DNA from 3 places in the Paenibacillus sp. BC26 genome. Region 1 is predicted to be linked to each of the others. Evidence: riboswitches for the same ligand, from Rfam matches in the RefSeq annotation. Region 1 holds a riboswitch; each other region holds the start of a gene.
The links. A riboswitch is a leader RNA that binds a small molecule or an ion and turns the genes downstream of it on or off. The one in region 1 is predicted to bind cyclic di-AMP.
Positions count from the first base shown of each region.

Region 2: it holds a riboswitch for cyclic di-AMP, as region 1 does, so the genes downstream of both, BM412_RS17695 (3D domain-containing protein) here and BM412_RS28600 (C40 family peptidase) in region 1, are expected to answer to the same signal.
Region 3: it holds a riboswitch for cyclic di-AMP, as region 1 does, so the genes downstream of both, BM412_RS31620 (hypothetical protein) here and BM412_RS28600 (C40 family peptidase) in region 1, are expected to answer to the same signal.

Region 1 covers NZ_FPAD01000006.1:33,849-37,848, forward strand. The annotation lists gene BM412_RS28590 (M1 family aminopeptidase) at 1-1,435, shown strand, start outside; gene BM412_RS28595 (hypothetical protein) at 1,473-2,291, shown strand; cyclic di-AMP (ydaO/yuaA leader) riboswitch at 2,600-2,759, shown strand; gene BM412_RS28600 (C40 family peptidase) at 2,764-3,261, shown strand; gene BM412_RS28605 (hypothetical protein) at 3,377-3,796, opposite strand; gene BM412_RS32280 (hypothetical protein) at 3,967-4,000, shown strand, end outside.
Region 2 covers NZ_FPAD01000002.1:282,234-286,233, reverse strand. The annotation lists gene BM412_RS17700 (ATP-binding protein) at 1-1,093, shown strand, start outside; cyclic di-AMP (ydaO/yuaA leader) riboswitch at 1,160-1,364, shown strand; gene BM412_RS17695 (3D domain-containing protein) at 1,473-2,264, shown strand; gene BM412_RS17690 (polysaccharide deacetylase family protein) at 2,308-3,330, opposite strand; gene BM412_RS17685 (alpha/beta fold hydrolase) at 3,408-4,000, shown strand, end outside.
Region 3 covers NZ_FPAD01000011.1:33,072-37,071, forward strand. The annotation lists gene kdpA (potassium-transporting ATPase subunit KdpA) at 1-1,046, opposite strand, end outside; gene BM412_RS32965 (potassium-transporting ATPase subunit F) at 1,078-1,155, opposite strand; gene BM412_RS31620 (hypothetical protein) at 1,440-1,856, opposite strand; cyclic di-AMP (ydaO/yuaA leader) riboswitch at 1,981-2,151, opposite strand; gene BM412_RS31625 (spermidine synthase) at 2,409-3,149, shown strand; gene thpR (RNA 2',3'-cyclic phosphodiesterase) at 3,174-3,776, shown strand; gene BM412_RS31635 (prepilin-type N-terminal cleavage/methylation domain-containing protein) at 3,965-4,000, shown strand, end outside.

The DNA of each region.
Region 1 (4,000 bases):
GGGCAAGAGCGTCACGCTTCGCATGAAATTCGAGGTCAAGCTCCCTGAGGTGTTCGCGAGGATGGGCTATTCCGGCAACTTCATTATGGCTGGCCAATGGTTTCCGAAGCTGTGCGTGTATGAGACAGCGGGCACACGGGGACGGGCGGCCGAAGGCTGGAACATCCATCAGTATCACGGCAACTCGGAATTTTACAGCGACTTCGGCATCTACAGCGTGAAGATCAACGTTCCGGACAGCTATAAGGTAGCGGCTACCGGCTTCCAAACCAAACCTTCCATCGTATCTAACGGACGCAAAACCTACCAGTACTACGCCGATGACGTGCATGATTTTGGCTGGTCGGCCTCACCGGATTTCGTTTATGCGGAGGAACCATTCTCCACGGACGGCGTTCCGGGCGTTCGAATCAAGCTCTACTTGGATCCGCTGCACGCCAAGTTCAAGGACCGCTATATGCACGCAGCCAAATCCGCGCTCGCCAAATATGCGCAATGGTACGGCGCTTACCCCTATACCACGCTCTCCGTCGTGGTTCCGCCAAAAGGCGGCAACGGCGCAGGCGGAATGGAGTACCCGACACTGATTACCGCATTCGCCGCAGAGAATGAGAATCCCGGCTACGATCTGGAGCGAACGGTCGTCCACGAGATCGGCCATCAATATTGGTACGGCATGGTTGCCTCCAATGAATTCGAAGAGGCATGGCTCGATGAAGGCTTCACCTCCTATGCCGAGGACAAAGTGATGGAGAGCGAATACGGCGTGGAGCCGAATTTGCCGGTCGAAGCAAGCTACATGACGGACCCGGCCCCGCTGAAGCAGCTGTCCTGGTCCTATCACAGCAACAACCACTATGCGGAAAATGTGTACATGCGCGCGAAACTGGTGCTCTTCGGCATCGAGAAGCAGGTCGGAGCCCAGACGATGCGCAAGATTATGCGGACATATTTTCAAAAATATAAATTCAAGCATCCTTCCACCGCCGACTTCCAGCGCGTCGTGGAAACCGTAACGAAAACCAAGTGGAACGATTACTTCAGCCATTTCGTGTACGGGAATGCCATGTCCGATTACTCGGTCGCTTCCATTCATGTACGGCCGGTGAAGCAAGGCAATGAGACGCAGTATGAATCGGTCGTACTCATTAAGAAGACAGGCGGCAGCTCCGGGCCGGTGTCGGTCGTGTTCCATTTTGCCGACGGTACGCTGATGCCTAAAGTGTGGGATGGCCAAGAAACCCACATTCAATATAAAATCGTGCACCCTTCCAAGCTGCTGTGGGCCGCCGTCGATCCGCACAACGACAACGTGCTCGACAACAAACATATCAATAACTTTATGAAGGCCGAGCTCGCGGAGAAATCGCGCACGCGCTGGAGTGTCGGCGTCTCCAAGCTCATTGAGAGCATATTTGCTTCCATCGCATGGTGATGAGTCCCACACTACTATTTCCAGGAGGTGATGATAAATGAGAACGCATCTGAAGCAAGGCTGGCGACTGACCGTTAAGCACTTCTACATTATCATTATGCTGTTTCTATACGAGCTGATCTGGGGCTTCTTCCTCTATCGAACCATTGAAGGCATTACCGTACCGCTGCTAAAAAGGTTCCCGGACAGCATTGGCAGCAGCGGCACGGCCGTTCAGCTCTTCATGACGGAGGCGCAGTTCCAGCTCATCAAGACCGATCTAATCCGTCCCTATCTCTGGCTTTTCTGCGGGCTGCTGGCCGGGCGCATCGTGATCACCCCTTTCCTCAATGCAGGGCTGTTCCACTCCCTCCACCATGTGACGGATGATGCCGGCACGAAATTTCTAAAAGGCATTCGAGCGGCTTGGAAGCCGGTAGCGCTGCTCTACTTAATCGAGACGACGCTCACCCTTCTGCCGGCCATCTGGCTGTTGCCGCGGGCGTTAACGAAACTGCTGGGAAGCAGCTCCCTGCTGGAGTTTGCGCAGCAAGCCGGACCGTGGGCGGGCGCTTGGCTCGCCTGGGCGGTTCTGATCCACCTGCTCTTCCTCTCCATGCAGTTCGGAGCAGTCGCCGGAACCGGCGCCTTCAGGTCCTTATGGACGTGCATCGCGAACTTCCTGCCTTTCGCGGGCATCTCCATTCTGATGTGGGCCATCGGAGCCGTACTCAGCATGACAATTGCCTCCGTATCGCTGCTTTGGGCGGGCCTGCTGGCGCTTATCCTGCATCAAGGCTACCAGTTAATTCGAACGATCATGAAGGTGTGGACGGTAGCCGCCCAGTATGATGCCTGGCAGTCGAAACAAGTCTAATCCATGCGGGGAGGCCGCCCACCATGTCATGTTGATGACAGTGGGTCGGCCTCCTTTTCCACTAATTAATGGCATATAAAAGACAAACCCCTCGACAGAGCGGGTTTTTTTGACATGTGTTTGTGTTCAAGATGAGACATGCTTTGCACGGTGGGCCGTGGCGTGAGCGACCCCCTGAAATGGCTGAAACCAGCGGCCGCTATACGAAAATGAGAGGCAAAAGGTTGCATTCTAATAATTTTAATTTGTGAACAAGTTGTGAACTAGGAAGGAGAAGGAAGAAAATGATCGAATAATTATGCCTAGAAATGAAAATTTTGCCGAATTCCCATCACGGGAAACGGGGGAACCATCTTGGGTGAATTGATCCCGACATCCGCACAGCAAGACGCGGAATGCCAGAGGTGATCATAGGGAGCCTTCAACCGAACCCCACAGCTAACCTCGTAGGCACTGGAAGGAGTTTCCCGCTTTGAAAAAGGTTTCTGCACTTTTGATCGGACTGGCGATGCTTCTACTTTTTCAAACAGGAAGCGTTTTCGCGCAATCCAAAATGGATGGGGTCATCTCAGATCTGATCGGTACACCTTACGTGTACACCGGCACGACCACGAAAGGGTTTGACTGCTCCGGATTCACCATGTACGTGTTTGATAAACTCGGCGTGGATATCCCGCATGCATCCCGTTCGCAAGCACAGCTCGGCAAGAAAATCGCGAAAGCGGATTTGATTCCCGGCGACCTCGTATTCTTTAATACGACTGGCAAAGGAATCTCGCATGTTGGCATCTATGTTGGAGAAGGCAAGTTTGCACACTCCTCCAGCAGCAAAGGCGTTACCATCAGCGCGCTAAGCGATTCCTATTACTCCAAACGGTACGTTACAGCACGCCGTGTGATGAGCCCGAGCACGTATGAGAAATACGCGGACGAGCCTTCTGACGTAGCAGATGGCGGCGACGACGAGTAAGATTGACCTGCACCGTCTTTAGGTGCCTGTGTGAGCACAAAAGAAGCCGCAGCTGTTCGTCCTTCGGGACAAGCATCTGCGGCTTCTTTTGTTTCGCTATGGGGCGTATTCGGGATTACCGCCTTAAATAGCGCACCCACCAGAATGTTCGGCCCACCTGGACATCGAGCTTGCTGCCGAGCGGCGCAAACAGATCATGCAGCTCGATCGGCGTCGCGCAGCCCTCGCTCCGGCGGTCGGCCATGACGACGATCGCTCCTGAGGCAAGCCGCTCATGCCAGGCCTCGAGGAAGGATTGACGCTCCCCCGCCGGCAGCTCCCCTAGGCAGAAACAAGCAAGCCCCGCATCGAACGTATCGGCTACTGCCTTCAGCTCCTCTTGACGAACCGTCTTCGTCACCGGCGTCATCAAGCGCGGCGTTCTTGGCCCCGTCACCCGCAGCACGCGACGACCCGCCAGCGTATCGGTAAAACCTACCTCAAGCTTCTTCCACTCCGCCCGCCGATTCTCTAAGCTGTCCCGCCATCCTGCCATCCCGGATTCCTCCCGTATGGATTCTTTTTTTAAAGTTTATGTAACGAAGCTTAACAAATGACCGATTTTTAGCAGGATCGGACGGCGAGGCCTGTCTAAAGAGGAATCGATTGACTCATGATGAATAGTAGGATGATAGATGCGGGGATGGGCGTTGGTGTTGCGGCGGCGTGACGGTGGGGACAGGCGGCGTTGTGGAGTCTG
Region 2 (4,000 bases), on a different contig from region 1:
GCTGGGTAAAGGGAATCATGGTGTGGACGGAATGGACGATGTCGATGCCAGGTCTGATATGCACAATTACCAACGATTGATCAAATATTTGCCGGAGCCGATTTTTGTACATGACGGGAACGATATTCTGTTCGCCAATCAGGCAGGTCTTAAACTGTTGAATATTTCGGAAAGCGACTTCTCCACGGGTCATATGAGCTTCCGTTACATACACCCCGATTACAGGGAGCGATCCGCAGATCGTGTGAAGGCAATTATGCAGACGGATGAGCCCAACGAGTTTCTGGAATGCAAGCTGATTGCGGAAGGCGGGGAAATCATCGACGTCGAGGTATCCAGTACACGCATTCGCAATTACTTGAATAAAGGCACGGTCGTGCAAAGCGTATTCCGTGATATGCGTGAGCGGAAGAAGGAAGAGGAAGCGCTGATTCAGTCGGAGAAGCTGTCTGTCGCCGGTCAAATGGCCGCAGGCATCGCACACGAAATCCGCAATCCGCTTACGTCGCTGATCGGCTTCTCGAAGTTTCTGAAGACGAAGATCGACCAGTATCATGAATATTTCGATATTATGCTCGTCGAACTGGACCGCATCAATTCGATCGTGCAGGAATTTATGGCGCTTGCCAAGCCGCAGGCCAATCAGTTCCGTAAGCATGACTTGGTCAAAATCATTCAAAGCGTACTGACGCTGCTTGAGACGCAGGCGATTCTCCGCGACGTACAGATCGTCTCGCGTGCGGATGCCACTTCAGCGGAGCTGCTCTGCGACGAGAACCAGCTGAAGCAGGTATTCGTCAATGTGCTTAAGAATGCGATCGAGGCCATGCCGAGTGGAGGCGTCATTACGATTGACATGAAGCTGCATCAGCAGAGCGAGCTGATCGTCGAAATCATCGACCAAGGGATCGGCATCCCGCATGACCAGCTGCCTAAGCTGGGCGGTCCGTTCTTTACTACGAAAGACAGCGGAACGGGGCTTGGTCTTATGATTTGCTATCGAATTATCGAAGGCCACCATGGACGAATGGATATTACGAGCACCCCTCGGAAAGGGACCACGGTCAGCATCTTTCTTCCGCGAAATGTATAAATCATGGTAATTCCGAGTGCTGTTCCTGTATTTACCGGTAGGATTCACTAATCCGGATATGGTATTCTATTACGCGAGCCGAAACGTAACGTACGGGGGATCTTTTAGGGAGTGGCATAACTGCCCTCCGGCCTGACATTCCGCTTGATCGGAATGCAGTGCTGAACGCGCAATTGGCGCTGGGGTGAATCGCTTATTTCACGAAGCGTAGGGTTGAACTCCTCAATCCGAATCCGACAACTAACCTCGCAGGCCGCATGCGATAAGGAAGATTATGACACGCTGTTAAGCTGTGTGTCCTTCATCGCGATGACGGAATAAATCCACACCTGTTGGACGTGGATGACATCCGTAAATCAAAAGGAGGCAATACAACTTGATGAAACAGGTATGGAAGAAAAGCGCGATTATTGCGGCGCTGAGCTTTGCTGTTCTTACACACTCGGCAAGCGCAGCATCGACCTACAGCGCGAAAGACGGCGACACGTTCTGGGAGCTTTCCAAGCAGTTTGGCATTTCCCTTCAGCAAATGCTGAAAGCTAATCCGATGATTGATCCGAACAACATTTATGCAGGGCTTACCATCGTGATTCCTGCTTCGAAAGTTGTGAAGACGGCGGAAACCGCTAAGGCGGCGCCGAAAGAGAAGGCCGCGAAAGCGAAAGCTGCACCTAAAGCAGCACCAAAAGCAAAGGCAGCACCTAAGGCAGCTTCAAAAGCAAAAATGAAAGCGAAAGCGGCACCGAAAGCTGTAAAAGCTGCGTCTAAAGCAGCAGTAGGGAAGTCGATGAAAATGACCTCCTTGGACAAGAAAGAAGAAATCATCACAATCGGCAACAGCAATTATAACTATTCGGAAGTTGTTCAAGCTAAAGCAAGTGCTTATACAGCCGCTGCTTCGGAGAATGGCTCGTGGGGCGCAGTGGACTACTTCGGTAACCCGCTTAAGCTGGGAACAATTGCAGTTGACCCGAACGTCATCCCGCTGGGCAGCAAGGTCTATGTAACGGGTTATGACCATGGCGGACTACCGGTTGGCGGCATGATGGCCATAGCAGCAGACATGGGCGGTGCCATCAAAGGCGACCGTATCGATATTTTCGTACCGCAATCGCAAGAGCAAGCCAAGATGTTTGGCTTCCAATACGTGAAAGTATTTGTTCTGGAATAGCATATTGCGATGCAAACGGCAGCCCAGTGGGGCTGCCGTTTTTTTACCTCGTCCGCGTACCGCGAGCTTCTGGTTTATTTAGCAGCTCGGGCAGCGTGACGATCTGATACCCTTTGCTGTGGAGCATCCGGATAAGCCTTGGCAGCGCAGCGACCGTCCCTGATAAATCCTGTCCTTCGCCGCCGCCGGCATGCTGCAAAATAATCGATCCGGGCTGCAGCGTTCTTTTGATATTGATGAGAATGCTGTTGCTGTCGAGACTCTTCCAGTCGACGGAATCTACATCCCAATTAACCACGATGTAACCTCTGCGCCGCAGCCAATCCACTTGCTGAGGGGTAATCTCGCCGTAGGGTGGTCGAATAAATTTCGGACTGTATCCGGCAAGAGGACGCAGAATCCAATCGGTTTGCCAAATTTGCTGCTCGAAAGCATAGCGGGAAATGCGCGAGAACACCGCATGATCATACGAATGATTGCCGATAATATGGCCTTCCTTACGCATGCGCCGTACAAGAGCGGGGTGCTTGGCTGCACGGTTGCCGACGACGAAGAAAGTGGCTCTTACTTTATAGCGAGCAAGAATCTCCAGCACCTGAGGCGTATAGCGCGGATCAGGCACATCATCGAAGGTCAGCGCCACTCTGCGCGACCCTCGCGGGCCCCAGACGACGAACGAACCGGGAAACTGCTGCTGCAGCTTTACCCATGACATGGCACTGCGTTTCTTCTTGCGTTTCTGTTCGCTGTTGAAAGAAGGTTCGGCGTGTTTGGTACCGACACCACCGGCGCCGATCCCGATCGCGTTTCCATGATGTTCAGCTGTTTGCTGTGGCTCGCTTTCGCTGACGCTGCCGACTCGCGGCAAGTCGGCAGGCGAGGAGCCGGCATCGTCAGCATGCGACGAGGAGCTTAATAATGCGGTCCAGGCAAGCAGCAGCACTAACACCCGCTTTGTTACAGGCATCCCGAACATGTTCCCAGTCCCTCCGCTCCGTGCGATAATGTACTTGTGCAGCATGCCGTACTCGGTCGATCTCATTTTGCCCTGCCATCCTTTGATCATGCATGAAAGATCCCTCTTTACACGGTTAGTCTCAAACACGTAACATGTAAGGGAATAAGTTGAAAAGGGGATAGAACATGCCAGCCATTGATATGCCGCTTCATGAATTGAAAACGTATACAGGAATCAATCCGAAACCTGCTGATTTCGATGCATACTGGGATCGCGCATTAACGGAAATGCGCCAGACAGATGCTGCAGTCGAGCTTATTCCCAGTGCTTTCCAAACGCCGCAGGCGGAATGCTTCGATCTCTATTTCACCGGCGTCAAAGGTGCGCGTGTTCATGCACAATATGCGCGTCCTCGGAACGCGGCAGCGCCACATCCCGCGGTTGTTCAATTTCACGGTTATACCGGACATTCCGGCGATTGGACGGAGCGTCTCGCTTATGTATCCCTCGGCTATTCCGTGTTCGCAATGGATTGCCGCGGTCAAGGCGGCAAGTCCGAAGACACCGGCAGCGTTAAAGGCAATACCCATCACGGTCACATCATCCGCGGTCTTGATGACGAGCCGGATCAGCTGTTGTTCCGCCATATCTTCCTCGACACGGCTCAGCTGGCAGGCATTGCGCTGCATATGCCGGAAGTTGATCCGAGCCGAGTCTACGCCATGGGCGGCTCGCAAGGCGGCGCCTTGACGATTGCCTGTGCGGCGCTTGAGCCGAG
Region 3 (4,000 bases), on a different contig from region 1:
TGCATGTTGTTTACGGCTCCTGTTGTTGCCGCTGTCGTCACTGCCGTAAACAAGGCGGATTCAGAGATGCCGAACCTTACTTCCTTGCCCTCCATATTTCCGTGAAGGCCGGCCGCATCAAGAGCCGGAACGCCTCTATACTCGGATACAAATACGACAGTCAGCATAACCAAGAAGATGAGCCCCATCGCACCAAAAACGGCCCAGCCCTGCTTCTTGTTCTTAATCATCAAACCGAAAGCATAGACAAGCGCTGTAGGAAGCAGCATCATGCTAATGATTTGCACCATATTCGTAAGCGGTGTTGGATTCTCGAACGGATGCGCCGCATTCGTACCGAACCATCCTCCGCCGTTCGTACCGAGATTTTTGATGGATTCCAGTGTTGCAACAAGGCCTCTGGTAATCGTCTGCTGAGCCCCTTCAATCGTGGTCGCATCTACTGCACCTTGGAACGTTTGCGGAATGCCTTGGAATACGTAGAACAATGCAACCAAGAAGCTGAGCGGCAGGAATACACGCGTAATTCCGCGTACGATATCCACATAGAAGTTACCCAGATTATCCTGACGACCGATGAGTCCGCGAATGAACGCAATCGCTATTGCAAAGCCGGTTGCCGCCGACGTGAACATCGGAAAGGTGATCGCAAGCAATTGAGACAAGTATGAGAGTCCATTCTCACCTGAGTACGACTGCCAGTTTGTATTCGTAATAAACGATACGGCTGTATTAAAAGCCTGCGCTGCCGGCATATTGCCGATCCCATCCGGATTGAGCGGCAGGAAACTTTGAACCCGCAGGACCAGATACAGTAGAATCATCATGACGAAGTTGGTAAGCAGGACGGCCGCTATATACTGTTTCCATCCCATTGCTTCATCTTCGCGTACGCCCATCAACCGATACAGCATGCGTTCAAAGGGACCGAACACACGGTCGAGCCCCGTTTTTTCTCGTTGAAAGACTTTAACTAAATAACTGCCTACCGGCTTAACCAATAAGCCAATGATGATAAGCGTTATGGCAACCTGTATGAATCCCATACTCATGTTATGAATCCTCCGCCCTTACCATTTAGAATTTTTCAGGTTTTACTAATACAAATCCAAGGTACAAAATTAGAACAGCTGCAATAATACCGACGATAATCATAGCGTTACCTCCCTAGGCTTTCTCACAAAACTTAAGAAATCCCCAAAATATAGAAAATGCAGCAACAAACAATACTACCATTCCAAAATCATTCATCATTTCTCTTTACTACCTCCCTGTAACTGCACCAGTGAATTGAGAATATTTTCCCCATTAGGGATTAATCTATACTTGGCTTCCCCCTCATCGGTATAGTGAAATCTTAATACGGGTTGCTGTAAAAACGGGGTAAAGATAACGGGGCTAGGGTGTAAAAAAAGTATAAAAATTGCCGTTATCGCCGTTTAGAAGGATACATAGGCCTGCGAATGGTCGAATAAATACGCGCGATTCCATAATGCGCAATTAGGGTTGGATATGCCTTTCGCTGAGTAATCCAGCTGCTCGGCCAGGCTCGTTAATGCCGATTCCATCAAATGCGTGCGTTCCGTTCCCCATGCTTCCTGCTTCCGGTGGATATATTCCAAACTCTCCTCAAGTGTCAGACCCTTAATTCGCTGGTAGATGGCCGTCCACTGCACAATGTCCCCCCTCAGGTTACAGCCGTGCATCTGAAATTCAATGAATCCACTTCCGCCGTCATTCGTGGTAATGGCGAGCAAACCGCAAATACAGTCTTCACTATGTCCGGGCAGCCTTTCATCGGTGAGCTCCCCATCAAATTGAAACAACTCAATCGCTTTAATCTTGCAATCTTTCACCATACTCACTCTCCTGATTGTTAGTAGAAGGTAGACAACACAAAGAGGCCCGGGAGCAGAGAAACTCTACTCCCGGGCCTCATCACAGCGTAAAGAAACAAGCTGTTGCAAGCTCGATTGAAGGGGGTTCTCTCTCATACGCTTACGAGGTTAGCTGTCGGATTCGGGCTTGAGAGTGCCCTACCTGAACAAGCAGCGCCTGTTTGTGGATTCACCCCGAGAAGCCGCTCTATTCATGAGACGGCTTCAGGTTGGTTCCCCCGCTCCCCTTTCGAGGATTCAGCGTTTGGTCAAAGGTTTCTTCAGTTGTTGAGACAAATCTTATTCCCATATGATCATTCCTGCAAACGCGGAATATCGTTCTATTTTTGCCAATTCGGGCGGATTGCGCTGATTGTTGCGCTTACATTTAGGTGGCTCATTCATTTTGGATGGATTATCTTAGAATTGCTTCCAAAGTTTCGTTCGGCATTGAATCCGGCCCAGAGATGCGATACGCTGGATTTCATAATGACTTAGTAGGTTTACTGAGGCGAAGGAGATTGAATCATCGTGCAGATTTTGCACCGGGAAAGCAGCGGACAGCATGAAATTACCGTTTACGATACGAGTGAGTATGGCGGAGAGCGCGGTCGATTCCGTGTCCTCCAGTTCTCGAACAATGCCATGCAAGGGGCTATGGATTTAGATCAACCCGGGCGGATCTTGTTTGAATATCCCCAGGCTATGATTCACCTCATGGACAGCAGCAATTCAGCGTTTCAGCGTGTGTTTATCATCGGACATGGTATCGGAACGATCGCGGGGAATTGCCCGGGGAAGCGGTTTAAGGTTGCGGAGCTGGACGAGCAGGTCGTGGCGTTAAGCAGGCAATATTTTGGCTATAGCGACGATAATGTGGTGGTTGGCGATGGGCGCGAGCTGCTCTCATGTGAGGATGAGCATACGTATGATTTTATCGTGCTCGATGCCTTCTCCGATAAAGGAACGCCGCGGCATTTGACTTCAAAGGGCTTCTTCGAGCTTGTGGTTTCCAAGCTGGATGAGAACGGCGCAATCCTCATCAATCTGATGGGTAAACGTGAAAATGATGCTCATATCAACGCCATCTATACGACGCTGCTGGAAGTGTTTCAGTCTGTGCAAGCTTTTGCGTTGCCAGCCGAAAGTGCGTCCGATCGGCGCAATTACATTCTTACGGGCAGCAACGAGTCGATCCTCTATCAGACGCGCCGCATGGCCGGGTTTATGGAGCTCGAATTGGGGCAAGGCTATATCATCGAAGATCGTTAGCACTAGAGAGGTGGATAGGAATCTATGAATACGCCAGCCATCACTTCGGCAGAAACGGTCCGCTTGTTCGCCGCCGTCTCCGTTCCGGATACCATAAAGCAGTCTTTATCTATTCTGTGCGAGGACATCAAGTCAGAGCTTCCCTTTCGCAAATGGGCACATATGGACGATTATCACATTACGCTGCAATTTCTGGGCGATACGCCGAGCGCGCTTATTCCTGCGATATCAACAGCACTTCGCGAAGCTGCTGCTGCTGTTCCCGCCTTCGAGCTGAGGGTTGACTCTCTCGGCGTCTTCGGGCGCCCGATTCGCCCCTCCGTCCTATGGTCCGGCGTCCATGGCGATGTCGAGCAATTGCATAAGCTGCAACAAAATGTAGCTCAGAAGCTGAAGCCTCTGGGACTTATGCCCGAGAGCCGCTCGTACAACCCCCATCTCACGCTTGCACGGAACTACGCCGGCGTGGAATCCTTCGAGCTTTCACAGCTTGGCGGCTTCAAGGTTCAGACTGCTCCTTCCGGCACCCCGCTCCAGTGGTCAGCGGATGCTATTACACTCTACCAAACTCATCTGCAGCGACGCCCCATGTACGAGGCTATTTCGGTAGCTCCGCTCGTTGACTGATTGGCCGCCGCCCGCTCGATGACTAAGTAATTAGTCCTATCAATAAAACGCTGTTTCTCTTAAGTTTACGCTTAAGTGGGAACGGTTTATTTTTATCGCGCTGAGACTTTAGAACTAGGAGGAATTGCGACGTTCTGTGTCGAATAGATACTGCAAATGTGCGAATAACGAAGGGAACTGTGATGCTTATGAAAGTAACCGAGCAGCAGCAGCCATCTGGAGAG